Regions from separate parts of the Pseudomonas sp. LB3P58 genome, predicted to be linked through region 4. Evidence: predicted binding sites of a transcription regulator. Region 4 holds the regulator's gene; each other region holds the start of a gene.
What was found. The regulator FliA, encoded in region 4, starts transcription of late flagellar genes. The targets are predictions, from matches to a motif close to CTAAAGTTTNNNNNNNNNNNGCCGNTAA.
Positions count from the first base shown of each region.

Region 1 (7,543 bases), 5.5 Mb from region 4:
GGTAGTTCGGCACCCTGGCATCCGGGCGGAGACTGGACGCTAGGCGCGCGGGACAACCAGAACGTTGTCGCGATCGAGATCAAATCGGGCGATGGCGGGAAGAGTTTCACCGGCACCATGACGTATGCGGGTGAAGGTCCCATTGGCTTCAAGGCTCAGCGCACGGGCCAGAACCAGTACAACGTTGAAAATCAGTGGGGCGGCAACGATGCCCCGTGGCATCCGGGTGGCAAATGGGTCATCGGAGGCCGGGATAATCAGAACGTTGTGGCGTTGAGCGTGACCTCCGGCGATGGAGGGAAAAACCTCAGTGGCACCAATACCTACGCCAACGAAGGGCCGATCGGCTTCCGAGGACAGATAGAGTAACGGCACCACCGAAATGTCCGACCCCGCGAAGACGTTCGCGGGGTCGGATCAGGGGATCAGGCTTTTGCCAGACCCATGCCCTGGCCCATCTGCACCGGCGAACCGGCCGACAGCTCTTCAGCCCACTTCACTTGATCAGGCCCGAACAGCACGACAGCGGTCGAACCCAGTTTGAACCGACCCAGTTCTGCACCTTTCTCCAAATGGATCGGCGCACGGGCAGCTTCGTCGTAGCGGAAGGTTTTCAGCTCGCGTTTTGGCGGCGTGACCAGCCCGGCCCAAACGGTTTCGATCGACGCAACGATCATCGCGCCCACCAACACCACGGCCATCGGACCGCGCTCGGTGTCGAAAATGCATGCCACACGCTCATTGCGGGCGAACAGTTCCGGAACGTTTTCGGCAGTGGTCTGGTTGACCGAGAAGATCCGGCCCGGGATGTAGACCATCTCGCGCAGGGTGCCAGCCAGCGGCATGTGCACGCGGTGGTAGTCCTTCGGCGACAGATAAATCGTCGCGAAATCACCGCCCATGAACGGCGCTGCGTTGGCAGCGTCGCCGCCCAGCAATTCCAGCACGCTGAAGCTGTGGCCCTTGGCCTGGAACACGCGACCGTGTTCGATCGGGCCAAGTTGGCTGACCGCGCCGTCGGCCGGGCTGAGAATCGCGCCTGGCGTCTGGTCCAGCGGGCGAGCGCCGTCCTTCAAGGCGCGAGTGAAGAACGCATTGAAGTGCTCGTAGGCCGTCAGGTCTTCGACCAGTGCCTGCGACATGTCCACTTGATAACGCTTGGCGAACCAGGCGGTAAACGCGTTTTTGAACCAGCGCACGCGGCATTCGGCAATGCAGCCGGCCAGTCGCGACAGCAGGTGATGGGGCAGCAGGTATTGGCTGAGGATAAACAAACGCTTATTCATTAACTGTCCTTAAAAACCTTAAATCTCTACGGGGGTATCGGGGTGGTTGCCCCATTCGCCCCAGGAACCGGCGTAGCCTTTGACCCGCGGATAACCGAGGGATTTGGCCACCAGATAGGTGAAGCCAGAACGATGGTGAGTCTGGCAGTGGGTAATCACTTCTTTGTCTTTGCTGATCCCGAGCTTTTCCAGGATCTGCGGCATGTCGGTGCGGATGCGCAGGTTGCGCGTCTGATCCATGCCCGCGGTCCATTCGAAATTGACCGCGCCGGGAATGTGCCCGGCCTTGGCCGCCAGGACTTTCTCGCCGGAGTACTCCAGCGGCCCACGCGCGTCCCAGATTGCCAGGTCGGCGGCACCGAGACGGCTTTGCAGGTACTCGCGGGTGGCAGTGGGTTCGTCGTGCAAGGTCAACGCAACCGGGCCGCCGACCGGAGCCGGGATCTGGATCGACATGGGCAAGCCCTCTGCCAGCCAGGCCTTCAGGCCGCCGTCGACATAGTGGTACTTGCTGTGGCCGATGACATCCAGCAGCCAGATAAAGCGCCCGGCCCAACCGCCGCCTTCGTCGTCATAGACCACGTAGACCGCGTCCTTGTTGTGTCCCAGCTCACCGAACAACGCTTCGAGTGCCGCTTGCGGCGGCATCAGTCCCGGCGCAGGTGCCTGACCGAGTTGCGTGCGTTTCGGATCGACAAAACGCGCACCAGGGATATGCCCTTCGGCATAGCGGGCGCTGCTGGTCAGGTCCACCAGAATCAGTTCGCGGGAGTCGAGACGGGCGAGCAAGTCGCTCGGCTCGATGACCAGCGGCAAGCCAGAGAAGTCAGACATGTGAGGTCTCCAGAACACAAAGGGGAGGATTGTATAGCAGCGTCATTGGCCGCGGTGACTAAAGCTGTGCAGTGCCTTTTCGATGCACTGTCCGGTTTTGCCGAAGGCTTGCACGGTGATTTCCGAGAACGGCCCGCCGCCCTGATCCGCCACCACAATCATGATCACCCGACCATTATTGACCAGTGAGCGCAGCAGCAAGTGTTCGCCGCCGAACTGTGAGCGCAGGCTGGCCGGTAACAGGGCTGAGAATTGTGCGTTGTTGGCGGGTGTCAGGCGCACTTGGGCTTGTTGCGAGAGCAGACGTTGCAGCACGGTGCTCTGGCTGACGGCGAAGTTCAGACCGGCCACTTCTTTTGGCAGCCCGGCCGTCTGGTGCACTCGCAGATTGTCATGGGTGCGGTCGGCCATCAGGATCATCACCCGACGCATGCCGCACGCAACCAAAGCGTCCCGGGCAGACGTGGTCAAGTGCATGGCATTGGTGAAGCGACTCGGCTCGACCAGCAACTCGGCACACTGTTTGCGCCATTTCGCCAGGTCTTCGGCAGTCGGTGCCGGGGCCGGCAGCAAGCCTGCGTGAACGCGGTTCATGCCCCACGGCCAGATCAGCGACACGGCCGGGTGCCAAAGGTCTGGCATCGCATGATGGCGGGCGCTGTTGGCGGCCTGTTGGTGCAACTGCTGCTGCACGTCGTCCATCGGCATTTGCAGGTAAAGGCTGGTCAGGTACTGCCAGCGCTCACTGTGCGGACTGTCCCAGGCCTGTTGTGCCGACAGCGCCAGTCCGTTGGCCAGCAGCACCGTGTTGGCCGGCTGATTGAGCCAGCGGCGCAGGGTCGGATCGTCATCGAGGCGGTTCTGCTGGCGCAATGGATGATCGCTGTCGCGCGCGATGCGCAGCACTTTCACCAGCTCACGCTGCTCGTTGAGCAGCAGCCGATAACCCTGCTGCACCCAGATCGGCAGGCGCCAGATGTCCACGAGCGCCAGGCAGATATCCAGCAGGCGAGCGCCGAACAATTGCTTTTCAACTTTGCGCGCCGACTCGCCTTTATGGATGACCCGCAGCTCCCATTCTTCGAGCAGCTGCGGATGGGTCAACGCCATCGGCCAGAGCGGCGAGAGAAACAGCAGGCTGCCCCAGTGGATGTCCTGCCACAGCCGCGCCAGGCGACTGGCGAAAAAACCGTTGGCCTGTTGGGTCGCGTGCTGGCTGATCAGCTGCAGCTGACGCAGGCCAACCGGGATTTCGGATTGAGGTTCGGCAGGCAGGCGGGCAAGCAGTTCTTCGGTGCGCTTCAAACCGAGGCGATTGATCGCCACCTCAAGGTTTTCCGCAGGCTCGGTCATGCTGCCATGGGTGTGGCGATTGGCTTCGCGAATCACGCACAAGGCCAGCGCGGGGCTGTCCTGTATCAGTTCGGCGATATCGCGCAGGGAGCTGCGGCTGTTGGCGATGGCCTTGCAGACACGGTCATGACTGGCTTGCGGAACCGGCAGGCGCACGCCATCGAGAAGCTTGACCCAGCCTTCGAGAGTGGTTGGTTTTGGAGTTGGAACGTTCGTTTCGTTAGCCATGGTTGGACGCGATCATCGTCTGCATTACCTATGCCCGGAGCGGGCCAAATTGGCTTTTCGCCTGAACTGGCTATAGTCTGGCGCAGTTTTGCCGATAAGTAGAAGAAGAGATTTTTTAACTTCCGAATATGACCTTGAACCCGACTCAGTAAGTGCTCTCCTACCTATGGCTAAATTAATCGGCATCATCGTCGTATTCGCGAGCGTGCTCGGCGGATACGTGCTCTCCCACGGCAAAATTGCCGCCCTGATTCAGCCCTTCGAGGTGATGATTATTGGTGGTGCGGCACTCGGTGCATTTCTGCAGGCCAACCCCGGATACATGACCATGCACGTGCTCAAGAAATCCTTGGGCATGTTCAGTTCGCGTTTCAACCACACGTTCTATCTGGAAGTGCTGGGCCTGATCTACGAGATCCTCAACAAGAGCCGCCGCGAAGGCATGATGGCTATCGAAGGCGATATCGAAGATGCCGCTGCGAGCCCGATTTTCGCCAAGTACCCGGCTGTGCTCAAAGACGAACGCATGACCGCGTTCATCTGCGATTACCTGCGCATCATGTCCTCCGGCAACATGGCTCCCCATGAGCTTGAAGGCCTGTTCGACATGGAGCTTTACAGCCTCAAGGAAGACCTCGAGCATCCATCCCACGCGGTGAACGGTATTGCCGACGCCATGCCTGGTTTCGGTATCGTCGCGGCGGTACTCGGTATCGTGGTGACCATGGCTTCCCTGGGTGAAGGCGATCAGAAATCCATCGGCCTGCACGTCGGTGCGGCACTCGTCGGTACCTTTTTCGGTATTCTCGCGGCGTACGGTTTCTTCGGTCCGCTGGCCCATTCCCTGGCCCACGATGCCAAGGAAGAACTGAACGTCTACGAAGCCATCAAGGCCTCGCTGGTGGCTTCCGCTTCCGGCATGCCGCCATCGCTGGCGGTAGAGTTCGGTCGTAAGGTTCTGTACCCGGCGCACCGTCCTAGCTTCGCTGAGCTGGAACAAGCGGTTCGCGGTCGCTAAGTCATGGAAAATAACCAGCCGATAATCATCAAGCGCGTCAAGCGCATCGCCGGCGGGCATCACGGGGGCGCCTGGAAAATCGCCTTCGCGGACTTCGCGACGGCGATGATGGCGTTCTTCCTGGTGCTGTGGCTGCTGTCCACCGCAACGCCTGAACAGAAGATCGCCATCGCCGGTTACTTCAAGGACCCGGTCGGCTTTTCCGAAAGCGGCACGCCGTACATCATCGACCTGGGCGGCACGCCGACCCTGGCGCCGGAGAACACCCTCAACCCCGAGGTGAAATCCCAGCCGCAGCCAGACAAGGTGACCATCGACGCCGAGCAGGTTGAAGGCATGGCCGAGCAGGTCGAGAAGGAACGTCTCGAGCTGTTGCTGCAAGAGCTGCAGACCAAGGTTGAAGAGAACCCGCAGCTGAAGAAATTCAAAGACCAGATCAGTTTCGAAATCACGCCGGACGGTTTGCGCATCCAGATCGTGGACGCCGAAAACCGGCCGATGTTCGACTCCGGCAGTGCTCGTCTGAAGCCGTACTTCGAAGACATCCTGCTGGCCATGGCCGACACCATTAAAGCGGTGCCGAACAAGATCAGCATCAGCGGCCACACCGATGCCAAGCCGTACACGGGCACCGGTGACTTTGGTAACTGGGAGCTCTCGGCCAACCGTGCCAACGCTGCACGTCGTGCGCTGGTCGCGGGTAGTTATCCGGATACTCAGGTGGCGCGGGTCGTCGGTTATGCCTCGTCGGCGTTGTTCGATCGCGAGCACCCGTTCAATCCGATCAATCGCCGTATCGACATCGTGGTGCTGACCAAGAAAGCCCAACGTGCCATCGAAGGTTCGCAAGGTGCGGAACCTGCGCCGGAGCAAACACCAACGCAAGGGCAGGGCGGCCCGGGCGAAGTGCCCGCCACGCCAGCCGATCCGAATGCGTTGCCGGCGGATAAGGAACCGTTGCCGGCGCATGAGCTTCGTGAGCGGTTGAACCTGTTCGATAACCCGGCGCCGAAGCCGGCGGAACCGCCGAAGCAGTGACCCACAAAAAAGCCGACAGCGATGTCGGCTTTTTTGTGCCTGCAAGAATGAATTTAAGTCCGACCGATTGCGGTAAAAATCAAGGAATGAGGGCATGTCCGAGAAAGGTGTAGGAAGTCTCCGAGACGTATAAACCGGGTTTTTCTTCGCTTAAGGCTCGCCTATAGTTTGTCCGTCGCCGACGAATCGGTGACGGACCTTAGCCGGTCGTTTGAGAGGAATGCACGAGCGCCCGTATAATCGCGGCGCTATTTGCTGCCTGACATATCTGTCTATGGTGGCTGTGCGTGGGACACCTTCGGGTGTGCCGGGTTCCTCTGACCGGTCGGCTAACCCACGTACAGCTGCCACTCCATTCGATTAGCCGCGAAAAGGGTGGGAGTTTCATCTTTCAGAAGGAATTCATACCGTGCCCAAATACCACCCGCTCCAAGGCAATTTCAGCGTCGGCCCGACGCTGTACATCGACACCGAAGCCCGGGCTTCCGATCTTCTTGAAACCGCCGTCCACCGACTCAACGCCGCGCGAAATCTGCTTAACAGCGTCACCTGCCTGTGCGTCAAAGACGCCGAAGGACACGACCTGGAGCATTTCGCCAATGCTGCGCACATGTTGATTCAGGATGGCTGTGACGCCTTGGATGCCCTGGGCTGGAAGTTGGAAAAAGCCGTACGCTGAAAATGAAAAAGCCGCGATCATCGCGGCTTTTTTGCACCTGGTCAGAAACCGCGTCGGATGCGGTTCTTGAGTTGGTCGTGGAACAGATCTGCATTTCCTTTGTAAATACCGCGAACCGACTCACTGATCGATTCCAGTCCTATCGAGCGTTTGGTTATCACCTCCTCACGATAAGCATCAATGAAAAAATTGATGTCCGTATCGCCGCTCAGTTTCGGCCATTTGTCGAGGTACAACGGTAAAGCGCTGGGGCCAACCTGGTACGAGCAGATGCGGCGATTGCTGATGGTCGCTTCGCCGATCTCGAACGGCACCCACCAGGACTGTGCGGTGTTCTCCGAAATCACGGCGAGCAAGTGCGTGCATGCGGTGATGTTGCGGGTGATGACCCCGGTGATGTCGTCAGTGGTTTGTGATTCCGGATCCAGCACGTCGAAATAGGTCTTGATGTTGGCTTGAATAAGACGGGTGTTAATGGCGATGGCGTGGGGCCGATCGCTATGGCGGTAGCTGATGAATACGGGCATCAGAAATGTCCTTTGATCGCGAGTTCGCGGTAATAGGCGCCGAGGGCGGTCAGGCGGCAGCCGGTGGAGTAGATGGCGGCGTAGTACATGTGTTCGGCGTCTACCGGTTCGATCAGGCTGTGGCGGTTGCACTTTTGCAGTTGGGAGAAGACTTCGCCGTGCTCTGGGTTGAACGTGGCTTCGGTAGGTTCGTAGCTTGGATCGAGGGCGAATATTGATTCCGCCTCTTTGAACCAGTCGGGCAGTTTGCGCAGAATCTCTTTGGGGATCAGCGGCGAGACTTCTCGCAATGAAATGAACTGCGACACATTGGTCTTGAACACCGGGCGCTGTTCCCATGCGTCGAGAGCGTTGTCGACAAATGAATAGAGGCTGCCGGGGGTAATCTTTCCCAATATGTTCGCGGCGCCGCCGTGCAGTGCTTGCAGCAACAGCCCAGTGAAGACGCCATGGTTGGCGCCTTCCATCGCCGGCTCTTCCTTTTTGCAAGCGGTGAGGATGGTCATGCCTTCGCACACCATGCTGCTTTCGCTGCGTAGCGCCCGCACTTCGCCCGCCGAGCCCGCCTGGCAGCAGTCGA
Region 1 is NZ_JBUBVE010000001.1:6,591,187-6,598,729, forward strand. Features, by position in the region: gene ACYZTZ_RS30630 (lectin OAA family protein) at 1-369, shown strand, start outside; gene asd (archaetidylserine decarboxylase) at 426-1,286, opposite strand; gene ACYZTZ_RS30640 (rhodanese-like domain-containing protein) at 1,305-2,120, opposite strand; gene ACYZTZ_RS30645 (HDOD domain-containing protein) at 2,163-3,701, opposite strand; gene motA (flagellar motor stator protein MotA) at 3,868-4,719, shown strand; gene motB (flagellar motor protein MotB) at 4,723-5,757, shown strand; gene ACYZTZ_RS30660 (hypothetical protein) at 6,167-6,436, shown strand; gene ACYZTZ_RS30665 (toll/interleukin-1 receptor domain-containing protein) at 6,478-6,963, opposite strand; gene ACYZTZ_RS30670 (caspase family protein) at 6,963-7,543, opposite strand, start outside.
Region 1: motA (flagellar motor stator protein MotA) is a predicted target of FliA. The motif match lies at 3,772-3,799, and genes of this name have one in related genera.

Region 2 (7,543 bases), 4.7 Mb from region 4:
TCAGGCCTTGGAAAACCAACTGCGCGCCAGCAACCAGCAGCAGGAAGAAACCCGCGACCAGGCGATTCGCGCCAGCCTCAATCTGGGCGCATTCTTGTGCACCAAGATGCTAGACGACGGCCAGTACTTGGACTTCCTGCAAAAGAACTACAAGCTTAACTGCGAAAGCGCGGACAAAGACGCCAGTTGCGACATGCGCAAAGGCAAGCTCGACGAGCAGAAGGATCGCCTGCACAAACTCAGCCGTTACTACGCCAGCAGCCTGGTGGAATCGGCGACCTTGTACGGCCAGCCATTGCTTGAAACGCAGGTCCCGGTAATGGAAGAAATCATCACCCGCAACAAACAGCTGCAAGACCTCAAACCTTACTTGCGCACCCACTGGGCCAATCAAAAGGCGTTCCTGCAAAAGCAGAAAATCGACACTGAAGCCTGGCTGAACAGCTGCAAAACCGTTACTCAATAACAACATGTCAACACCGTCACCGAGGAGTTTCACCATGTCGCGCAGCCTTTGGACTCGCTTCAAGCTACAGATCGCTTTCGTACTCGCCGGCAGCCTGCTGCTGACCGGTTGCGCCAACACCGGTAGCTCCATGCTCGGCGACAGCGACGGGACCGACCCGCGCCTGACCCAAGGTCAAGACGCAGAGTTCTTCAGCAAGTCCGGCTATCAGGCCTGCGCCATGGGCGCAGGTGTCGGCATCCTCGCTTGCGCGCTGTCCAACAGCAACAACAAAGCCGTGTGCGCCGTCGCCGCCGGTATTACCGCGTGCGGCGTGGCCATGGGTGCGAACTACTACCTGGATCAGCGTCGCAGCGAATACGCCGACACCTCCACCCGCTTGGCTAAAATGAACAGCGACGTCGAACAAGACACCCAGAACGTGATCGCCCGTACCGCGACCGCTCAGCAAGTGATCAATGATGATCAGGCAAAAATCGCCCGGATCAAAAAGGACATCGCCAACAAGAAAGTCGACAAGTCCCAGGCCCAGGAGCAAATCGCCGAGATCGATTCGAACATCGCGCGCCTGCGTAAAGACCTCGGCAACATGCGCATCAAAGTCACCGAGTACACCAAAGTGGCAGACGCCGAGCGTGCACAAGGCGCCGCCGGCGCCGAGATCAAGCAAGTTGACAAGAACATTATGAAAATGAACCAGAAAGTCGCTGCCCTGCAGAAGGAAGTCGACGGTCTGTACAGCCAACGCTCCGCAATCACCCTGGGATAAGCACATGACGCTACGACAACTGGCGGTCCTCACCGCCGTCCTGGCCTTGAGCGGTTGCGCGACCAAGCCGGGCGAATGCGATGCAACCAATCGCGACAGCAGCATGCTGACCAAAATGAACTGCGACTACTCCGGTGGCTACAGCGATCAGGTCAAGCAGAAGGAACTGACCCTGAGCGAGTCCCGTCAGCAAAACGCAATGTTCCGTCAGGTGTACGAGAACATTCAGGCCCAGCAGCTCAGCACCAAAACCGACCTGGCCAGCCAGCAGAAAGCCCAGGCGGCGCTGAATCAGTCGCTGGGACAATTGCTAAGCTCGCTCAAGGCTCGACGTGGCAACGAAAGCGGTGTGCAGAAGCAGATCGCCGGTCTCGAGCAGCAGCTCAAGGCTTCAAAAGCGCCAACGGCCAAGTCAACGCCAGCGACGCTGGCGGCCAAGCAGGAAGAGCTGAAGGCATTGCAGAAGAAGGTCAATCAGCTGCAATTCAGCCTCGGCTACGAAGAGTAACTTTTCACCCCGCAGGCCTCCCGATGGAGGCCTGCACCTTTTTCAGGAATCGTCGTCATGCAGCGGGTCATCAGGGATGCGCAAGCCACACCGGAGGGGATGAGTGCGCTGCAAGCCAAAGTCGCCCTCATCCAGAAACACTTTCCGCCGACCGTCGCCAGCCTGTTTGCCATCCCGCGGATGGGCAGCGGCGACGTGCTGGAATGGTGGACCGAACTGGGTGGCCAACCCACGCCCTACGCCGACCTCAACGAGGACGCGCAACGACGTTTGCTGGAAACCTATGAAGTGCGTCAGACGTCCCTCGGACAGCTGGCGGATGAACTGCAAAAACGCGGTCAACCGACGGAAGCGCAAGACCTGCGCAGCCTGCTCGGCACGCCGGAGCTGGACAAACTCTACAGCCTCAACGGTGAGCCGTTGGTGGTGCGCTGGAACCTGCGTCCGCCCAAACCGATCGTGCCGCCGGTGGTTCCAGTGGTGCCGGTTGTTCCGCCGTCGCGCCGTGGCTGGTGGATCGCGGCGGCCTTGCTTGCGCTGCTGTTGCTGCTTCTGGCGCTGTGGCTCTGGTGGTTCCTGCACCGTGAACCGGTTGTCGTGGTTCCGCCTGTAGCGCCGGTAGCGCCAGTGGTGACGCCCGTCGAGAAACCGGTTGAGCCTGTTCCCGAGCCAGTTCCCGAGCCTGCTGTGGAACCGGAACCGGAACCTGTTCCGGAACCAGAACCGGTGCCCGAACCAAAACCAGTGCCGCCACCCAAGCCCGTCCCACCACCAAAACCGGTCGTGGCCGCGCCGCCACCACCACCGCCGCCACCACCAGCCCCGACGCTGGACAACTACGCGTGCCGTAAAAAAGCGCCGGATGCCGTGCCCCCGCAATTTGTGGTGGTACTCGACACCTCGGGCTCGATGGACTTGAACATCAGGTCGGTGAAATCCGATGAGGACTGGTTCTTCGGCAATGAGATGAACAAGTACCTGGACCCGAACCGCACCATGCAGATCTTCGCCAAGCCCAGCCGCATGGACGTCGCCAAGGACTCGCTGGCCGGCATGATCAATGGGCTGGACCCGAAGATCGACACGCGCCTGATCACCTTCGCCGGTTGCGAAAGAACACCGGACCAGGGCGTGTTCAAGTTTGGCGATCGTCAGCGGCTGATCAACGGGATTCGCGGTCTGGTGCCCAACGATGGCACACCACTGGCCGACAGCCTGGCCTACGCCGCCAGCAAGGTCGACGGGCGCAATAACGATGCGGTGATCGTGATGTTCGTCGACGGTGAAGACGGTTGCCAGAAAGACGCTTGCGCGGTGTCCCGCCGAATCGCCAGGGAACAACCGCGCCTGCGGGTCAACGTGGTGAAAATCGGCGCCGGTGGCCCGTCCCGCTGCATCGCCGAAAACACCGGTGGCCGGGTTTACAACAGCACCAATGCGGCTGAGCTGGGTAGCCAGTTGAAACAGGCGACAAAGGAAGTGTCCAGCAATGCCAAGTGCAACTAGCTGTGGGCCTATCCTAAATTGAGGTGACCCCATCGCGAGCAGGCTCACTCCTACACTGGATTTGTTGTGAACACAGAACTTGTGAACACCAAAGATCAACTGTAGGAGTGAGCCTGCTCGCGATAGCTATTTCAGCGGCGCCTCAACGAAACCGGTCAACCTCATGCCGCAAGTCCGCCGCGAGCTTCTCCAGCTCTTTGGCCGTCACCGCAAGGTTCGACACCACCTCACGCTGCTCACTGTTCGCCAGGGCAATGCTTTGCAGGTTGCTGCTAAGCAACGTCGCGGTACTACTTTGTTCCTGAGTCGCGGTGGTGATCGCCGCAAATTGCTGACCCGCCGAACGACTCTGCTCATCGATCCGTGCCAGGGCACTGGCGACGTTGGCGTTGCGCGACAAACCTTCCTGCATCAACACGTTGCCCTGCTCCATGGTGCTGATGGCGTTGCCGGTTTCCTGCTGGATGCTTTGAATCATTCCGGAAATTTCATCTGTCGCCTGGCGGGTGCGAGAAGCCAGGTTGCGAACCTCATCGGCTACCACGGCAAAACCACGACCCTGCTCACCGGCACGAGCGGCTTCGATGGCGGCGTTGAGCGCCAGCAGGTTGGTTTGATCGGCAATCGAGGTAATCACACCGACAATGCCGCCGATTTCCTGGGAGCGCTGACCCAAGGTATTGATCACCGTCGCCGTGCTGTTCAGCGCGCCAGCGATTTGCTCCAGGGACGAGGACGCTTCGTCCATCGACGTACGACCGATCTGGGTTTGCTGTGCGTTTTCCTGGGCCAGACGCTGAGTGCTGCCCATGTTGTCGGCAATGTTCAGGGAGGTGGCGCTGAACTCTTCCACGGCGCCGGCCATGCTGGTGATTTCGCCCGACTGCTGCTCCATCCCTTCATAGGCGCCACTGGACAGACCGGACAAGGCCTGGGCACGGCTGTTGACCTCTTGCGAGGCCTTGCGGATGTGCTCGACCATGGTCGACAGCGCTTGGCTCATCTGGTTGAACGCGCGGGCCAGCTGACCGATTTCGTCGTTGCTCGACACGTTCAGCCGCACGCTCAAATCACCGGCGCCCAAAGCTTCGGCCTGACGCACCAGATCACCCAAAGGCGCAAGTTTGCTGCGTAGCAACCAAACCGCCGCCCCCACAGCGATCAGCATCGCCAGCAGACTGCCAATCGCCAATTGAATGCCGACACTCCAGGTCACGGCACGGATTTCGGTTTTCGGCATGCTCGCCACGACCGACCATGGGCCGCCTTCAAACGGTACGGCAATGCTGTAGAAATCTTCGGACTTGTCGCTCCAGAACTCGCCCTTGCCCGGCGTTTTCGCCAAGCCAACGATGGTCGGAGTCGCCTGATCCAGCGCTTGTACGCCCGCGATCGGCACCAGCCATTTGCTCTGTTCATCCAGCAGCGCCAGGGAACCGGTTTGGCCGATACGGAAGCGCTTGAGGTTGGCGAACTGCGCGTTCTGCGCGTCGGTGTAATCAAATCCTACGAACAGCACGGCAATCACCTTACCGCCGCTGTCACGTACGGGGGTGTACTGAGTCATGTAGGAGCGTTCGAACAACAAGGCGCGACCGACGTAGGCCTGCCCCGCCATCAAGCGGGCATAGGCCGGGTTCGCGTGATCGAGCAGCGTGCCGATGGCCCGGCTGCCGTCCTGTTTGCTCAGGGACGTGCTGACCCGAATGAAGTCTTCGCCGCTGCGCACAAACACCGTCGCAACGCCGGCGGTCATTTGCTTGAACTCGTCCACTTCCTTGAAATTGTTGTTCAGCACTTCGCTGCCCAGGTGCAGGCCCGGCGTCTGCGCGCCCGCTACCGCCACCGGTTCATCCGGGTGCACGCTCAAACCGGCGCTGAAGCGCTTCTCGAACAGACCGCTCAGGCGCTGGGTGCTTTCACGCAACGTGCCGTGAAAGGTACTCAACTGATCGGCCAGCAACCGGGCTTCACTGGCCAGGTGCTCTTCGCGGGTGGCGAGGTTGGCTCTGTCCAGCGAGCGCAGGGCGAACACGGTACTGCCGCTGATGACAATCGCCAGTATCACGGCAAGCGCAAGACCAAGCTGTGAGGCGATCCGGGCACGAGGTTGAGACATGACAGCTCCTGGCCGAGCGACCGGATCATCCTGATCACGACGCACACTCAGCAAAATTTCTAATGGGAATTACGTCGAACCTGCACGAAGGTTCCACCTGCATTTTCGGCGGAAAATCTGAATACTTGAGTAATTAACCGGGATATGGCTCAAGGCCGCCATTGCGGAGGCTCTATCGATTCAGCCCAAGTGTTGAACATCGGGCAATTCCATTGCTCGGGCTTCGCTTTGCAGGAAGTCGCTGAGCCTGCGCAAACGTTCACCGCCGGGGCGGGTTTTCGGCCAGACCAGGTAATATTTCTCACCGCTGGCGACGGCCGTCGGCCACGGCAGACTCAGACGTCCCTGAGCCACATCTTCCGCCACCATCAGCAGATCGCCCATGGACACGCCATAACCTCGGGCGGCGGCGATCATGCCCAGCTCCAGCGTGTCGAACACCTGCCCGCCCTTGAGCGACACCTGATCCGACAGCCCCATGCGCTCCAGCCAACTGCGCCAGTCGCGACGATCCGGCGTCGGGTGCAGCAGTTCGGCATTGGCCAGCCGTGCGACATCCCACGGTTGATCCTGCAGAAGATTCGGCGCACCGACTGGAATCAGTTCTTCCGGGAACAGGAAACTCGCCTCCCAGTCCGGCGGAAAATGCCCGTTGCTGAGGATGACGGCACAGTCGAATGGTTCATGGTTGAAGTCCACCGAGTCGACGTCCATCCAGGCGCTGGTCAATTGCACCTCATTGCCTGGTTGCAGGTGCCGAAAGCGGCTGAGCCGTGCCAGCAGCCAGCGCATGGTCAGGGTCGACGGCGCTTTCATGCGCAGGATGTCATCTTCGGCACGCAAGGTATTGCAGGCCCGCTCCAGGGCGGTGAAGCCTTCGCGAATGCCGGGCAGGATCAACCGCGCCGACTCGGTCAATTGCAGATTGCGCCCACTGCGGTGAAACAGCCGACAGGCAAAATGCTCTTCGAGTGTACGAATGTGCCGACTGACCGCGCTTTGGGTGATCGATAATTCTTCGGCCGCACGGGTAAACGAACTGTGCCGCGCCGCCGCTTCGAATGCGCGCAGGGCATACAAGGGAGGAAGACGACGGGACATTCGGAAAGCTCCTATAGCGGGATTCGGCCACCCTAGCAGAAACTCTCCAGCATGAGTTTGAATCATGCAACCCATCCTTTTTATCCCTTTGTGCAAACCCCGTAGAGCGCCGAGAATCGACGCTTTCCTGTCCCTCTTTAATTATCGAGCGTGATGACCATGCAGCATCCAGCACGTACCGAACTCTGGGCCATCCTGCGGCTGGCGGGGCCGTTGATTGCCTCGCAGTTGGCGCACATGCTGATGGTCCTCACCGACACCTTGATGATGGCGCGCCTGAGTCCAGAGGCGCTGGCCGGTGGCGGTCTGGGCGCAGCGACATACTCGTTCGTGTCGATTTTCTGCATTGGCGTGATCGCCGCGGTCGGCACCCTCGTGGCTATTCGTCAGGGTGCCGGCGACATCGTCGGCGCCACCAGGCTGACCCAGGCCGGGTTATGGCTGGCGTGGTTGATGGCGTTGGTGGCCGGGCTGCTGCTGTGGAACCTCAAACCGGTGTTGCTGCTGTTCGGCCAGACCGAAACCAACGTCCACGCAGCCGGGCAGTTCCTGCTGATCCTGCCGTTCGCCCTGCCCGGCTACCTGAGTTTCATGGCCTTGCGCGGCTTCACCAGTGCCATCGGCCGCGCGACGCCGGTGATGGTCATCAGCCTCGGCGGCACCGTGGCTAACTTCCTGCTCAATTACGCATTGATTACCGGCATGTTCGGCCTGCCAAAACTGGGGTTGATGGGCATCGGGCTGGTTACCGCTGTTGTCGCCAACTGCATGGCGCTGGCGCTGGCCTGGCACATCCGTCGGCATCCGGCCTACGACGCTTATCCCTTGCGTCAGGGCCTGTCGCGACCTAACCGTCAATACCTCAAGGAACTGTGGCGCCTGGGCCTGCCGATTGGTGGCACCTACGCGGTGGAAGTCGGACTGTTTGCGTTCGCCGCGCTGTGCATGGGCACCATGGGCAGTACGCAAATGGGCGCACACCAGATTGCCCTACAAATCGTCTCAGTGGCGTTCATGGTTCCGGCGGGGATTTCCTATGCGATCACCATGCGCATCGGGCAGCACTACGGCGCC
Region 2 is NZ_JBUBVE010000001.1:5,820,108-5,827,650, forward strand. Features, by position in the region: gene ACYZTZ_RS27185 (SUMF1/EgtB/PvdO family nonheme iron enzyme) at 1-466, shown strand, start outside; gene ACYZTZ_RS27190 (hypothetical protein) at 501-1,235, shown strand; gene ACYZTZ_RS27195 (hypothetical protein) at 1,240-1,743, shown strand; gene ACYZTZ_RS27200 (vWA domain-containing protein) at 1,801-3,249, shown strand; gene ACYZTZ_RS27205 (methyl-accepting chemotaxis protein) at 3,392-5,368, opposite strand; gene ACYZTZ_RS27210 (LysR substrate-binding domain-containing protein) at 5,549-6,469, opposite strand; gene ACYZTZ_RS27215 (NorM family multidrug efflux MATE transporter) at 6,629-7,543, shown strand, end outside.
Region 2: ACYZTZ_RS27205 (methyl-accepting chemotaxis protein) is a predicted target of FliA. The motif match lies at 5,471-5,498, and genes of this name have one in related genera.

Region 3 (7,543 bases), 3.4 Mb from region 4:
TGGCTTGCCACCAGGACGTATTTGCCAGTCGCGGCATCATGGCGACCTATGAAGTGGACCCGTTGAGCCCTCTGGGTTTCTTCGACCGGGAGCTGATTGCTTCAGTGCTGGGCAACAGCATCAACAACGCCATTCGTTACGCCCGCCACGCGGTGTTGATCAGTGTCAGCGATGAAGCGGGGCAACTGGTGCTGACCGTCAACGACGATGGCGAGGGTTATCCACCCGAGATGATCGAGCGTCAGGCCGATTACGTGCAGGGCATCAACCACAGCAGCGGAAGCACTGGCCTGGGCCTGTACTTTGCCGGGCGGATTGCCGCTCTTCATCAGCGCAACGGCGTGGGCGGACGCACCGAAATCAGCAATGGTGGCCCGCTGGGTGGCGGGGTGTTCAGCCTCTATCTGCCCTGACCGGTTCTTTTTGTTGGCCGTTGCTTGATATTCCGAACAGGCGGAGCCTATTTTGTACGGGTCGCCGTTCGCGGCTCGCACAACAACAAAGGATTGCGTCATGACAACCGATGGCCATCGCTCACTCGCACAGCGATTGACGGGCATTGATGAGATTGAATGTGTCACGCCGGATTTGAATGGCGTACCCCGTGGCAAGGTAATGACCGCCGAAGGCTTTCTCGAGGGGCGGCGTTTGCAGATGGCGCGGGGAGTGCTGCTGCAATGCATCATGGGCGGATATCCGCCAGCGCGCTTTTACGGCAGTGATGATGGCGACTTGGCGCTGGTGCCCGACCCGGCGCAGATCCATCGCTTGCCGTGGAGCCAGCAGCCGCGAGCCTTGGCCATTTGCGATGCGGACGAGCTGACTGGCGAAAGCTCGTCTCTGTCGACCCGCGGCCAACTCAAAGCCGTGATCGCGCGTTACGCGGCCCTCGGCCTGGCGCCGGTGGTGGCGACCGAGCTGGAATTTTTTGTCTTCGCACCCAATACCGACCCGACTCAACCGTTCCAGCCGCCGCTGGGCCTGGACGGTCGTCGCGAGGACGGTCAATCGGCGTTCAGTATCAGTTCCAATAATGGTTTGCGGCCGTTCTTCAGTGAAGTCTACGCCTGCATGGCGGCCCTGGGCTTGCCGCGCGATACCTTCATGCACGAGATGGGCGTCAGCCAGTTCGAGATCAACTTGCTGCACGGCGATCCGCTGCTGCTGGCCGACCAGACACTCCTGTTCAAACATCTGCTTAAAGAAGTCGCGCTCAAGCATGGCCTGACCGTGGTTTGCATGGCCAAGCCGCTGGCGCACACGCCGGGCAGTTCGATGCATATTCACCAGAGCATCATCGAGATCGGCAGCGGGCGTAACGTGTTCAGCGACAAGGCTGGTGAGCCGACCGCGACCTTCCGTCATTTCATCGCGGGTCAGCAGGCCGGCATGGCGGATTTCACCGCGTTGTTCGCACCGAACGTGAACTCGTATCAGCGCTTGTGCCATCCGTATGCGTCGCCGAATAATGCCTGCTGGTCCCACGACAATCGCGCGGCCGGATTGCGTATTCCGGCCAGTTCGCCCGCCGCTCGTCGGGTCGAGAACCGTTTGCCGGGGGCTGATGCAAATCCTTACCTGGCGATCGCCGCCAGCCTTGCCGCAGGGTTGTATGGCATTGAACACAAACTGGAGCCGAGCGAGCCGATCCAGGGTGAATTCGAAGTACCGGACAATCTTTCGTTGCCGTGTACCTTGCATGCGGCTCTTGAGCGTCTGAAACGTAGCCAATTGGCGAAGGAACTGTTCGGCAAGGAGTTCATCGAAGGCTACATCGCCTCGAAGACCATGGAGTTGACCAGCTTCTTTGATGAAATTACTCCCTGGGAACGGCGTGTTTTAGCGGCCCAGGCCTGACGCCCCGTCGACATCAGGCTATCGTTTGTCGGTAGCCTGAAACTCACTGCAAGGAGCCGCTCGGAACGCCGATGCGCCAAATCTGGAAACCCTTTCGAGCGCTTTATTTTGCCTCGCTGATGATGTTGATCGGCTCTGGCCTGTTGAGTACTTACCTGGCCTTGCGCCTGGCCGCCGATCACGTCGACAGCCTGTGGGTCGGTGCGTTGATGGCGGCCAACTATTGCGGCCTGGTGCTGGGTGGCAAGATCGGCCACCGGCTGATTGCCCGGGTCGGGCACATTCGCGCCTATTCGGCCTGCGCCGGGATTGTCGGCGCGGCGGTGCTGGGCCATGGCCTGGTGGACTGGTTGCCTGCCTGGATCTTCCTGCGGGTCATCGTCGGCCTCGGCATGATGTGCCAATACATGGTCATCGAAAGCTGGCTCAATGAGCAGGCCGAAGCCTCGCAGCGCGGAACGGTGTTCAGCGGCTACATGATCGCCTCGTACCTGGGACTGGTGCTGGGTCAGTTGATTCTGGTCATGCACCCGGGCCTGGGCCTTGAACTGCTGATGCTGGTCGCCTTGTGCTTCGCGCTGTGCCTGGTGCCGGTGGCCCTGACCCGGCGGATTCACCCGGCGCCATTGCACCCGGCCCCGATGGAGCCGCGGTTCTTCATCAAGCGCGTGCCGCAGTCGTTGAGCACGGTGCTGGGGGCGGGGCTGATCATCGGTTCGTTCTACGGTCTGGCACCGCTATATGCCTCACAGCAGGGGTTGTCCACGGAGCAGGTCGGTCTGTTCATGGGTAGCTGCATTTTTGCGGGGTTGCTGGTGCAATGGCCGTTGGGCTGGCTGTCCGACCGTTATGACCGGGCACTGTTGATTCGCTGTTTTGCCCTGGTCCTGGCGCTTACCGCGTTGCCGTTGGCAATCATGCAGCAGGTACCGCTGGAGATTTTGTTTATCACCGGATTCTGCTGTTCGCTGGTGATGTTCTGCCTGTATCCGCTGGCGGTGGCGTTCTCCAACGACCACGTCGAGGGTGATCGCCGGGTGTCCCTGACAGCGATGCTGTTGGTGACCTACGGTGTTGGCGCCAGTATCGGACCGCTGGTGGCCGGGGTGCTGATGAAGCTGTTCGGCAGCCACATGCTCTATGCCTTCTTCAGTTTCTTCGCGTTGGTGCTGGTGTGGCGGATTCGCCCGAAAGCGGTGACCAACCTGCATGTGGTGGACGATGCACCGCTGCATCACGTCGCCATGCCGGACAGTATGTCGAGTTCGCCGTTGGTGGCTTGCCTTGACCCGCGGGTCGATGAGCAGGTGGTTCAGGATCAGATGCAGAACCCGATCAACCCTGAGCCGGACCCGGAACCTGAATCAGAGCCCGAAACCGATCCGCCACCCGAAGACCCTGATGCACCTCGCGAACAAAGTTTTACCGAGGCCAGGCCATAACGCATAAAAACAACGCATAAAAAAACGGGCAGTCACCGCAAGGGGCTGCCCGTTTTCTATTGAAGCGTCTTATTACATGTCGTCTTTGTCGAAGCGCCGCGCTTCGCGCTGAAGCTGATAGACGAACCGCTCGACCTGCCGTTGCACCAGCCCGCTCATGTTGTGAAAGCGTACGCCGGCGAAGGTGGTGGAGATCCTTTCTTCAAAGTGCAGGTAACGCAGCTCGACCGGTGCCGTCATGTTGCCAAAAGGCAGGGCGGCGATGAAGCGGTCATAGACCTGGCCCAGTTGCAGGCTGCCCGTGATGTCGCCTTCGAAGCGCAACTTGCAACCGGTGGCAGAGATGTCCAATAGCTTGCCGCTGATCGGCGACTTGAGTTTTTCACCGCCCAGATCGACGTTGACCAGTTGTGCCAGCTTCAATGCTGCGCGGAATGCATTACGACGCTGGTGGTAAACCACCTCGGCGGGCAGGGCGCCACGGTAGCAGCGACCACCACCGGATTCGTCGATGGTCAACGGGCCGTTGCTTTCCCAGGCAATGCGCACGCCGTCGTGAAAACCTTCGACCTTGAACGGTTCGCCGGCGAGCAGGAAGCGTTCACCATCGCGGGGAATCATTTCGTCCAGGGCAATCATGTTGCTGTCACGGTCAATGTCCACCAGATAACTCTGGAAGCGCTGGCTGCGCTCATGGAACGTGATGATCAGCGGATCATGGCTGTCTTGCAGCTGGCGCAGGTTGCCGGAGATCTCCAACGGCGTGGTGAGCACCTTGGGTGGCTGCGGAGCATCTTCCGCGCTTAAGGCATTGAACACGGTTCATCAATCTCCAGACAAAATATGACTACGGCTGGCCAGCATATTGCCAGCAAGTTTCGCGTCTTGATAGTGCGCGCTTTTCAGCAGGCTCAAGCCTGACTGAGCGGGCGTGGCTTCGCAAGCATGGAGGTTGATCCGCGTGCATCATAGAGCGCTGGCGGCTCGCCGCCGTTGAGGATTTTCAGCTGATTGGCCGTCGAGGCCTGTTGCACCAGGATCGACTGGCCATTCTTGACGTTGGCCGCCTGGCACTGAGCCAGAAGATCGGTCAATACATCGCTCTGTTCCAACAGCTGATTGCCAATACTCGAATGGCTGGCAAGTTGCTCCAGGCCGTTGCGGTTGGTCGGCAGGTTGAGGCTGGCGAGGATTTCACTGCGCTTGCGGCCATGCTGATCGAGCAAAATGATCAATGCCTGTTTCTGCGCCAGAATTTCTTCGAGCAGTGGCATGTCGCGACCGTGCAAGGCGAGGGACTCGGTTTGCAGTAACTCCAGCAAGTGCTGTGCCGGGGCGAAATCGTCGGTGATCAGTTGCAGTAAATTAGTGTCGTGCATGGCTGGCCTTGGGTTTTAAGCGTCCAAAAGCCTGGCGCAGGCCTTGGCCTAGCGCTGGGCTTCGAAGTTGAGCAGTTTGCTGGCTACACGGTTGCTGTCGACTTTGTAGCTGCCATCGGCAATCGCTGCTTTCAACTCGGCCACGCGGGCGTTGTCGACGGCAGGCTGATCGCGCAGCTTGTCAGTGACCTTCTGCAACTGTTGAGCCTCATTGCTGAGATGTACCGATTCCCCGCTTTTGACGGTACTGGCCTGTTCGGCCGGGGTATTCAGCGGTGCGGGTTTGCCGGCTTCGACGGTCTCCTTCGCGGTGCTGGTACGTGTACTACCGGTAAGTGACGAGGAACTGTTTAAACGGCTGAAATCGATGACCATGACAAAAAACCTCTGGGTATTTGGACGCTTGCCATGTTTTCGGCCATACCCGGAAAAACTTTAGGCCCAATTATCAATGAGCTTGCGCGCGTCAGCGCTTGCCCTGCATAGGGCACAGTCTAGGGAACAGTCGAGTGGCGCGCCACATCTTCACAAACAGAGAGTTCTACATGGCCACTTCCACCTGGCCGGGCGCGGTGACTTGCGCCTTGATGACCCGCTGGGAGTTGAGGTTTTTCACCCGAATCTGTTCGCGCAAGCCGCCGTTGGACAGCGCTTCACCCGGCATGCGCACGCTGAGCGTTCCACTGCGGGCGGTAATCACCACCTGGTCGCCCTTGCTGATGACTTCTGCCTGTTCCATGTGCACCAGGGTCATGACCTGGTCGGCGACCATTGGTCGGGTAAGTTTCTGCCCGATCGCCTGGTCGACGGAAGTCAGGTAACCCTGGTTGATCAGACTGATGTCACGCTCGCGCAGGTTCACATCCTGGGGCTCGACGATACCGGCGCGCCGCAGCGCACGGGTGGTGGTCACAATGTCGCGAAACAGGCGCACTTGAGCGGGTACGAAGACGGTCCAGGGGGATGTGCCTTCGCAAGCAACCTTGACGGTAACCCGCCCCAGCGGCCTTGCCGGACTCTCAAGCGTGGCTGTCAATTCCTTGTCGCACATGGGCATGCGCAGCCGTGGATCGAGTTGCTTGACCTCGATCTCGTAGCGGCCTTCCGTTTGACTGGTGGCCAGATAGTCTTCTACGGTGAATTCAAGAAAGCCCTGAGTGACGCCGATAAGCATGTCAGGCAAGGTAACCGCGTCAGCAAGGGCAGGGCAGCCAGCGTTGAACAGGCAGACAGCCGACACCGCGCAAAGCAATCTGCGGGCGTTTGATGTCAGGCGTCGGAAAAATGTCGGTTCTGTGTTCATAAGAGTTAAAAAGCAAGCGCCGTGCCGTTTAGTGATGAATGCGCGTCGCAACACACTTAAGCGTTGGTGTAGGAGTCTGTGCATGGCTGGTGTAATGGATGCGGTAAACCAGCGCACGCAACTGGTAGGGCAGAATCGCCTTGAGCTGTTGTTGTTCCGTCTCGACGGCCAACAGCTGTATGGGATCAACGTGTTCAAGGTTCGGGAGGTGCTGCAATGCCCCAAACTGACGCTGATGCCAAAATCCAGTCCTGTCGTGTGCGGTGTGGCGAATATTCGGGGGGCGACCATTCCGATTCTTGATCTGGCCATGGCGACCGGTTCCGGTGCGCTGAAAGATCAAAGCAATCCCTTCGTGATCATCACGGAGTACAACACCAAGACTCAGGGTTTCCTGGTGCGGTCAGTGGAACGCATCGTCAACATGAACTGGGAGGAGATTCATCCGCCACCCAAGGGCACGGGACGCGATCATTACCTGACGGCTGTGACTCGGGTCGACAATCAGTTAGTCGAAATCATCGACGTCGAGAAAGTGCTGGCAGAAGTGGCGCCGACACCGGAAGCGATTTCCGTCGGCGTGGTGGATGTCGAAACCCAGCACAAGGCGCTCTCTTTGCGAGTGCTGACGGTCGATGACTCGTCGGTGGCGCGCAAGCAGGTGACCCGTTGCCTGCAGACGGTCGGTGTCGAAGTGGTGGCGTTGAACGACGGTCGGCAAGCGCTGGATTACCTGCGCAAGCTGGTCGACGAGGGCAAGAAGCCGGAAGAAGAGTTCCTGATGATGATTTCCGACATCGAGATGCCGGAGATGGACGGGTACACCCTCACGGCCGAGATCCGCAACGACCCTCGCATGCAAAAGCTTCACATCATCCTGCATACTTCGTTGTCGGGTGTATTCAATCAGGCGATGGTCAAGAAGGTCGGTGCCGATGACTTTCTTGCCAAATTCCGTCCTGATGACCTGGCATCCCGGGTAGTCAACCGGATCAAAGCAGCAGACATCAGCTAGGGGCCTTTTGCCCCTAACGGTTAATACGATTTAAGAGGCGGCATCTTTGTCTACGGGTAATTTGGATTTCGAACAGTTCCGGGTCTTCCTGGAAAAAGCCTGTGGCATTTTGCTCGGTGAAAACAAGCAGTACCTGGTCTCGAGCCGTCTCAACAAACTGATGGAACAGCAAGGCATCAAGTCCCTGGGTGAGCTGGTCCAGCGCATCCAGACCCAGCCGCGCAGCGGTTTGCGCGAGATGGTGGTGGATGCCATGACCACCAACGAAACCCTGTGGTTTCGTGACACCTATCCGTTTGAAGTCTTGAAGAACAGGGTGCTGCCGGCAGCGATCAAGGCCGCCCCTGGCCAGCGTCTGCGGATCTGGTCGGCGGCCTGTTCGTCGGGTCAGGAACCGTATTCGCTGTCGATGTCGATCGATGAGTTCGAGCGCGTAAACATGGGCCAGTTGAAGATGGGCGTGCAGATCGTTGCCACCGACCTGTCCGGTACCATGCTGACCAACTGCAAGACCGGCGAGTACGACAGCCTGGCCATCGGCCGTGGC
Region 3 is NZ_JBUBVE010000001.1:4,485,573-4,493,115, reverse strand. Features, by position in the region: gene ACYZTZ_RS20865 (sensor histidine kinase) at 1-413, shown strand, start outside; gene ACYZTZ_RS20860 (glutamine synthetase family protein) at 616-1,857, shown strand; gene ACYZTZ_RS20855 (MFS transporter) at 1,929-3,299, shown strand; gene ACYZTZ_RS20850 (flagellar brake protein) at 3,372-4,118, opposite strand; gene ACYZTZ_RS20845 (flagella synthesis protein FlgN) at 4,211-4,678, opposite strand; gene flgM (flagellar biosynthesis anti-sigma factor FlgM) at 4,727-5,053, opposite strand; gene flgA (flagellar basal body P-ring formation chaperone FlgA) at 5,220-5,981, opposite strand; gene ACYZTZ_RS20830 (chemotaxis protein CheV) at 6,064-6,996, shown strand; gene cheR (protein-glutamate O-methyltransferase CheR) at 7,043-7,543, shown strand, end outside.
Region 3: flgM (flagellar biosynthesis anti-sigma factor FlgM) is a predicted target of FliA. The motif match lies at 5,090-5,117, and genes of this name have one in related genera.

Region 4 (7,543 bases):
GCCGTCCACGACGTTGGTGGTCGACAGGTCGAGGTGGAAGATTTCGTTGACGTTCACCAGCGGGAACGCAAACGCCTGGTTGCCCAGCATGACCATCAGCGTCGGCATGATCGCCAGGGTCAACGGGACCTTGATGACGATCTTCGAGCCCTTGCCCTTGGTCGAATAGATATTGATGGTGCCGTTGAGCTGGGCGATTTTGGTTTTCACCACGTCCATGCCCACGCCGCGTCCGGAGACATCGGAAATTTCGGTCTTGGTCGAGAAACCCGGCGCGAAGATCAGGTTGAAGCAATCGGATTCGCTGAGGCGATCCGCTGCATCCTTGTCCATCAAGCCTTTCTTCACGGCAATGCCGCGCAGAACATCGGCGTCCATGCCCTTGCCGTCATCGGAGATGGACAGCAGGATGTGGTCGCCTTCCTGTTCAGCGGACAGGATCACCTTGCCGCTGCGAGGCTTGCCCATCGCTTCACGCTCGGCCGGCTCTTCAATACCGTGGTCGACCGAGTTGCGCACCAAGTGGACCAGCGGGTCGGCCAGGGCCTCGACGAGGTTCTTGTCGAGGTCGGTTTCTTCGCCGACCAGTTCCAGGTTGATCTCTTTCTTGAGCTGGCGAGCCAGGTCGCGAACCAGACGCGGGAAGCGCCCGAAGACCTTCTTGATCGGTTGCATCCGGGTCTTCATGACCGCGGTTTGCAGGTCGGCCGTGACCACGTCGAGGTTCGACACGGCTTTGGACATGGCTTCGTCGCCGCTGTTGAGGCCCAGACGGACCAAGCGGTTACGCACCAGTACCAACTCGCCGACCATGTTCATGATTTCGTCGAGACGCGCGGTATCGACCCGCACGGTGGTTTCGGCTTCGCTGGCCGGTTTTTCCGGTGGCGGCGCAGCCGGGGCACGGGCCGGAGCCGGTGCAGCAGCAGCGGCAGGCTTCGGCGCTTCGGCTTTAGGCTCGGGCGCTTTGGCAACGGGTTTCGCAGCCGGTGCTGGCGCCTTGGCGACAGGAGCAGAAACCACTGCACCAGTGCCAACCTCGGTGAACTTGCCTTTGCCGTGCAATTCGTCGAGCAGCGATTCGAACTCGTGATCGGAGATCAGATCGCCGCCAGCCGCTTTAGCGGTGGGTGCAGCCGGGGCCGGGACCGCAGCAATGGCCGATTCCAGCGCATCAACGGCAAAGTTGCCCTTGCCGTGCAGCTGATCGAGCAGTGCTTCGAACTCGTCGTCAGTGATATCGGAGCTGTCGCCTGCCGCTTTCGGGGCAGCCGGTGCGGCTGGTGCCGGGGCTACCGCATCGACGGCGAACTGGCCTTTACCGTGCAGTTGATCGAGCAACGACTCGAACTCGGCATCGGTGATTTCGTCGCTGGCCGCCGCATTGCTGCTCGGCGCTGGCACAGCTGCCGGGGCTTCTGCCTGAGCCTTGACGGCGTTCAGCGAGTCCAGCAGTTGTTCGAATTCGTTATCGGTGATGTCACCCGATTCGCTCTCGGCGGCAGGTTCTTCCACCACCTCGGCGACCGGTGCCGTTTCATCGGCGGTTTGCGGCTCGGCCAGACGGGCCAGTGCCGCAAGCAATTCTGGCGTGGCAGCCGTGATCGGGCTGCGTTCGCGGACTTCGGTAAACATGCCGTTCACCGCATCCAGCGCTTCGAGAACCACGTCCATCAGTTCCGAGTCGACGCGACGTTCACCCTTGCGCAGGATGTCGAACACGTTCTCGGCGATGTGACAGCACTCCACCAGCTCGTTGAGCTGGAGGAAGCCGGCGCCTCCTTTTACAGTGTGAAAACCGCGAAAAATTGCATTGAGCAAGTCCGCATCGTCTGGTCGGCTTTCAAGCTCGACCAGCTGTTCGGACAGTTGCTCTAGAATCTCGCCGGCCTCAACCAGGAAATCCTGAAGGATCTCTTCATCGGCGCCGAAGCTCATTAAGGGGGTGCTCCTAAAGGTCTAAAAACCTAAAAACCTAAAATCCAAGACTGGATAGCAAATCGTCCACATCGTCCTGACCGGACACAACGTCTTCTCTTTTATCGGCATGAATCTGCGGACCTTCACCCTGAGAGAGATGTTTTTGCGGATCTTTTTCTGCCAGCATCGCTTCACGGTCATGTTCGATGCCCGCAAAGCGGTCCACCTGACTGGCCATAAGCACGAGCTTGAGCAGGTTGCTTTCAACTTCGGTGACCAATTGGGTCACGCGCTTGATCACCTGACCGGTGAGGTCCTGGTAATCCTGAGCGAGCAGAATGTCGTTGAGGTTGCTCGACACAACGCGATTGTCTTCGCTGCTGCGTGTCAGGAAACCGTCGACTCGCCGGGCCAGCTCGCGGAACTCTTCAGCCCCGACTTCGCGACGCATGAACCGTCCCCAGTCGGTGCTCAAGGCCTGGGCTTCGTTGCTCAGGCCGTTGACCAGCGGCGTGGCGTTTTCCACCAGGTCCATGGTGCGGTTGGCAGCCGCCTCGGTCAGCTTGACCACATAACCCAGACGCTCGGTGGCATCCGTGATCTGCGAGACTTCCTCGGCTTGCGGCATGTGCGGGTCAATCTGGAAATTGACGATCGCGCTATGCAGCTCGCGAGTGAGCTTGCCCACTTCCTGATACAGGCCACGGTCACGGGTCTGATTGAGCTCATGGATCAGTTGCACAGCGTCGCCGAACCTGCCTTTTTCAAGGCTTTCGACCAGTTCGACCGCGTGTTTTTTCAGAGTCGATTCGAAATCGCCCTGTGAAGACTCGTTATGCTCCATAGCTCCCCCGTGGCGCAGTGGCTTCGCACATCAACCGATGCGTTCGAAAATCTTCTCGATTTTTTCTTTTAACGCCTGGGCCGTGAAGGGCTTGACCACATAGCCGTTAACACCGGCCTGGGCTGCCTCGATGATCTGCTCGCGCTTGGCTTCAGCGGTCACCATCAGCACCGGCAGGTGCTTGAGCTTTTCATCGGCACGCACGTGGCGCAGCAGGTCGATACCGGTCATGCCAGGCATGTTCCAGTCTGTTACCAGAAAGTCGATGCTGCCGCTGTTGAGAACCGGAATGGCAGTAGTGCCATCGTCGGCCTCGACCGTGTTGGTGAACCCAAGGTCACGCAACAGGTTTTTAATGATCCGCCGCATCGTTGAGAAGTCATCAACGATGAGGATTTTCATGTTCTTGTCCAATTCGACCTCCAAGCAGTCTTAAACGCGCCCAGCACCTGGACGCGCCATTTCAATCAATCCGGCAAAGCACTCAATGACTGTCTGGAGCACAACAGATCGGGACCGGTACGGTTCAACACCCCACCCGCCGCGTTCGCAGTGTCCCCACACTGCCTTCAGCGCGCTCGCCACTCCCCCAAACGCCCCCGCAAACGGGCCGCGCACTGGCTGTGTAACTGGCTGACCCGAGATTCGCTGACCCCCAGGACCTCACCGATTTCCTTGAGATTCAACTCTTCGTCGTAGTACAGCGCCAACACCAGTCGCTCACGCTCCGGCAAATTGGCAATCGCGTCCGCCAGCGCCGCCTGGAAGCGTTCATCTTCCAGATCGCGTGACGGCTCGAGATGAGCACTGGCGCCATCCTCGTGCAGCCCTTCGTGTTCGCCGTCCTGCAACAGATCGTCGAAACTGAATAGCCGGCTGCCCAGGGTGTCGTTCAAAATCCCGTAATAATCGTCGAGACTCAATTGGAGTTCGGCCGCAACCTCGTGATCTTTAGCGTCACGGCCGGTTTTAGCTTCAATAGAGCGAATTGCGTCGCTGACCATCCGGGTATTGCGGTGGACCGAACGTGGCGCCCAGTCCCCCTTGCGTACTTCATCGAGCATCGCGCCACGGATTCGTATGCCCGCGTACGTCTCGAAACTCGCGCCTTTGCTGGCGTCGTATTTGGTCGACACTTCAAGCAGGCCGATCATCCCGGCCTGGATCAGGTCTTCGACCTGGACACTGGCTGGCAGACGCGCCAGCAAGTGGTAGGCAATGCGTTTAACCAGTGGCGCGTAACGCTCGATCAGCTCGTACTGCGCGTCACGTGCCGACTTCTTGTAGAGGTTGTAGCCACTGGCTGTCATAGCACAGGTCCTGCGGTTTGTTGCACGAGGCGCTCGACGAAAAACTCCAGGTGCCCACGCGGGTTGGCAGGCAGCGGCCAGGTATCGACCTTCTGTGCAATGGCCTTGAACGCCAGTGAGCACTTGGACCGAGGGAAGGCTTCGTAGACGGCGCGCTGCTTTTGCACTGCCTTGCGCACACTTTCGTCGTAAGGCACCGCGCCGACGTATTGTAAGGCGACGTCAAGGAAGCGATCCGTGACCTTGGTCAACTTGGCGAACAGGTTGCGACCTTCCTGCGGGCTCTGGGCCATGTTGGCCAGGACGCGGAAGCGGTTCATGCCGTAATCGCGGTTCAGCAGTTTGATCAGTGCGTAGGCATCTGTGATCGAGGTCGGTTCGTCGCAGACCACCAGCAAGACTTCTTGCGCTGCGCGAACGAAACTGACGACCGACTCACCAATACCCGCAGCGGTGTCGATCACCAGCACGTCGAGGTTGTCGCCGATATCGCTGAACGCCTGGATCAGGCCGGCGTGTTGCGCCGGGCTCAAATGAACCATGCTCTGTGTGCCGGACGCGGCCGGGACGATGCGAATGCCGCCAGGGCCCTGCAACAGTACGTCGCGCAGCTCGCAGCGGCCTTCGATCACGTCGGCCAAAGTACGTTTGGGTGTCAGTCCCAGAAGGACGTCGACGTTCGCCAGCCCCAGATCAGCGTCCAGCAGCATGACGCGCCGGCCGAGCTCAGCTAGAGCCAGGGACAAGTTCACTGACACGTTAGTCTTCCCGACGCCACCTTTGCCGCCGGTCACCGCGATCACCTGTACGGGATGCATGCTGCCCATGAATTTTCTTTACCTTGTCTTACTTAGACGGAGGCCACATTACTGGCTGCGCGTTCACTAACTGAACAATGCATGGCAGACCATCGATGTAGGTACAAAAACTGTTCATTAATACCTCAGCCAACCTGCTTGGTCGGGCTGTGGTAAATATCAGCGAACATGTCAGCCATGGCTTCTTCGCTGGGTTCTTCTTGCATTTGCACGCTGACGGCGCGACTGACCAACTGATGACGACGCGGTAGATGCAAATCATCCGGAATCCGCGGGCCATCGGTCAGGTAGGCCACCGGCAATTCATGACTGATGGCCAGGCTCAACACCTCGCCCAGACTTGCCGTTTCATCCAGTTTAGTCAGGATGCAGCCAGCGAGCCCACAACGCTTGTAACTGTGATAAGCGGCCGTTAGAACCTGTTTCTGGCTGGTGGTTGCCAGGACCAGGTAATTTTTTGATTTGATGCCACGACCGGCCAGGCTTTCGAGCTGCATGCGCAGTGCCGGATCGCTGGCCTGAAGGCCCGCGGTATCGATCAGCACCACGCGTTTGCGCAGCAAAGGCTCCAGCGCCTGCACCAGCGATTGGCCCGGATCGACATGCGTCACCGACACATTGAGGATCCGGCCCAACGTCTTGAGTTGTTCCTGAGCACCAATTCGATAGCTGTCCATGCTGACCAGCGCGATATTCTGCGCGCCGTACTTGAGCACGTAACGGGCCGCTAGCTTGGCCAGGGTGGTGGTCTTGCCCATGCCGGCAGGGCCGACCATGGCAATCACGCCGCCCTCTTCCAGAGGCTCGACTTCCGGTGTGGCGATCATCCGCGCCAGGTGTGCCAGCAACATGCGCCAGGCCTGACGAGGTTCTTCAATATCGGTAATCAGCGCCAGCAAATCGCGCGACAACGGGCCGGACAGGCCGATGCGTTGCAGGCGACGCCAAAGATTGGCCTGGGCCGGACGGCTGCCTTGCAGCTGATTCCAGGCCAGGGAGCCGAGTTGCACTTCCATCAGTTCGCGCAGGCTGTTGAGTTCGAAACGCATCGAGTCGAACGCCCGTGGGTCGACGCCACCGGAGGCAGGTGCCGCAGCCGGTGCAGGACGGCGGGGTTCGGTGTAGGTCGGCTCGATCAGTGGCTCGGCGGCGGTCAGCGGCAAGCCGGCGAACAATTGGCGATTGGTGGACTTATCGCTCTCGCCATCGCTGCGCAGGCTCAGTTCAGCCTGGGCGGTGACGATCCGCGATTGGGTCTTGCGCAGTTCATCTTCGAGCTCCATGTTCGGAACGCGCGGAGCCAGCGCCGACAACTTGTAATCCAGGGCAGCCGTCAGCTCGACACCACCGGCGATCCGGCGGTTGCCAATGATGGCGGCATCAGCGCCCAGCTCATCACGAACCAGTTTCATGGCCTGACGCATATCGGCGGCGAAAAAACGCTTAACTTGCATAAACCACTACCTCAGCCGTTGGGCCCTACTGTCGCAACGATGGTCACTTGCTTGTTGTCAGGAATTTCCTGGTAAGCCAACACATGCAAACCCGGGACTGCCAATCGGCCGAATCGCGACAGCATCGCGCGAACCGGACCGGCTACCAGCAGAATCACCGGCTGACCTTGCATTTCCTGACGCTGCGCCGCATCGATCAACGAGCGTTGCAGCTTCTCAGCCATGCTTGGCTCCAGCAGAACGCCCTCTTCCGAGCCTTGTCCTGCCTTCTGAAGACTATTGAGCAATATTTGTTCCAACCTTGGCTCCAGCGTGATAACTGGCAGCTCCGACTCAGTCCCTACAATGCTTTGGACGATTGCGCGGGATACGCCGACACGCACCGCGGCCACCAGCGCGGCAGTATCTTGACTCTTGCTGGCGTTGTTTGCGATAGCTTCGGCAATGCTGCGAATGTCCCGTACTGGCACCTGTTCGGCCAGCAAGGCTTGCAATACTTTGAGCAACTGCGACAGAGACACCACACCCGGCACCAGCTCTTCGGCCAGTTTTGGCGAGCTTTTGGCCAACAATTGCATGAGTTGCTGTACTTCTTCGTGACCGATCAACTCGCTCGAGTGCTTGTACAGAATCTGGTTCAAGTGGGTTGCCACTACCGTACTGGCATCGACCACGGTGTAACCGAGGGATTGTGCCTGGGCACGCTGGCTGACTTCGATCCAGACCGCCTCCAGACCGAAAGCCGGATCTTTGGCGGTAATGCCGTTGAGCGTACCGTAGACCTGCCCCGGGTTGATCGCCAGTTCGCGGTCCGGGTAAATCTCCGCTTCGGCCAGGATCACCCCCATCAGGGTCAGGCGATAGGCACTCGGCGCCAGGTCAAGATTGTCACGGATATGCACGGTCGGCATCAGGAAGCCCAGGTCCTGGGACAGCTTCTTGCGCACACCCTTGATCCGCGCCAGCAACTGACCACCCTGATTGCGGTCCACCAGCGGAATCAGCCGGTAGCCGACTTCCAGGCCGATCATGTCGATCGGAGTGACGTCGTCCCAGCCAAGCTCCTTGGTTTCCTGAGCGCGAGCCGGTGATGGCAGCAGTTCCTGCTGACGCTTGACCTCTTGCAGGGCCTGAACCTTGACCACGTTCTGCTTCTTCCAGAACAGGTACGCGCCGCCAGCCGCCAGGGCTGCCATG
Region 4 is NZ_JBUBVE010000001.1:1,106,708-1,114,250, reverse strand. Features, by position in the region: gene ACYZTZ_RS05175 (chemotaxis protein CheA) at 1-1,938, opposite strand, end outside; gene ACYZTZ_RS05170 (protein phosphatase CheZ) at 1,976-2,764, opposite strand; gene ACYZTZ_RS05165 (chemotaxis response regulator CheY) at 2,795-3,166, opposite strand; gene fliA (RNA polymerase sigma factor FliA) at 3,334-4,074, opposite strand; gene fleN (flagellar synthesis regulator FleN) at 4,071-4,901, opposite strand; gene flhF (flagellar biosynthesis protein FlhF) at 5,018-6,346, opposite strand; gene flhA (flagellar biosynthesis protein FlhA) at 6,358-7,543, opposite strand, start outside.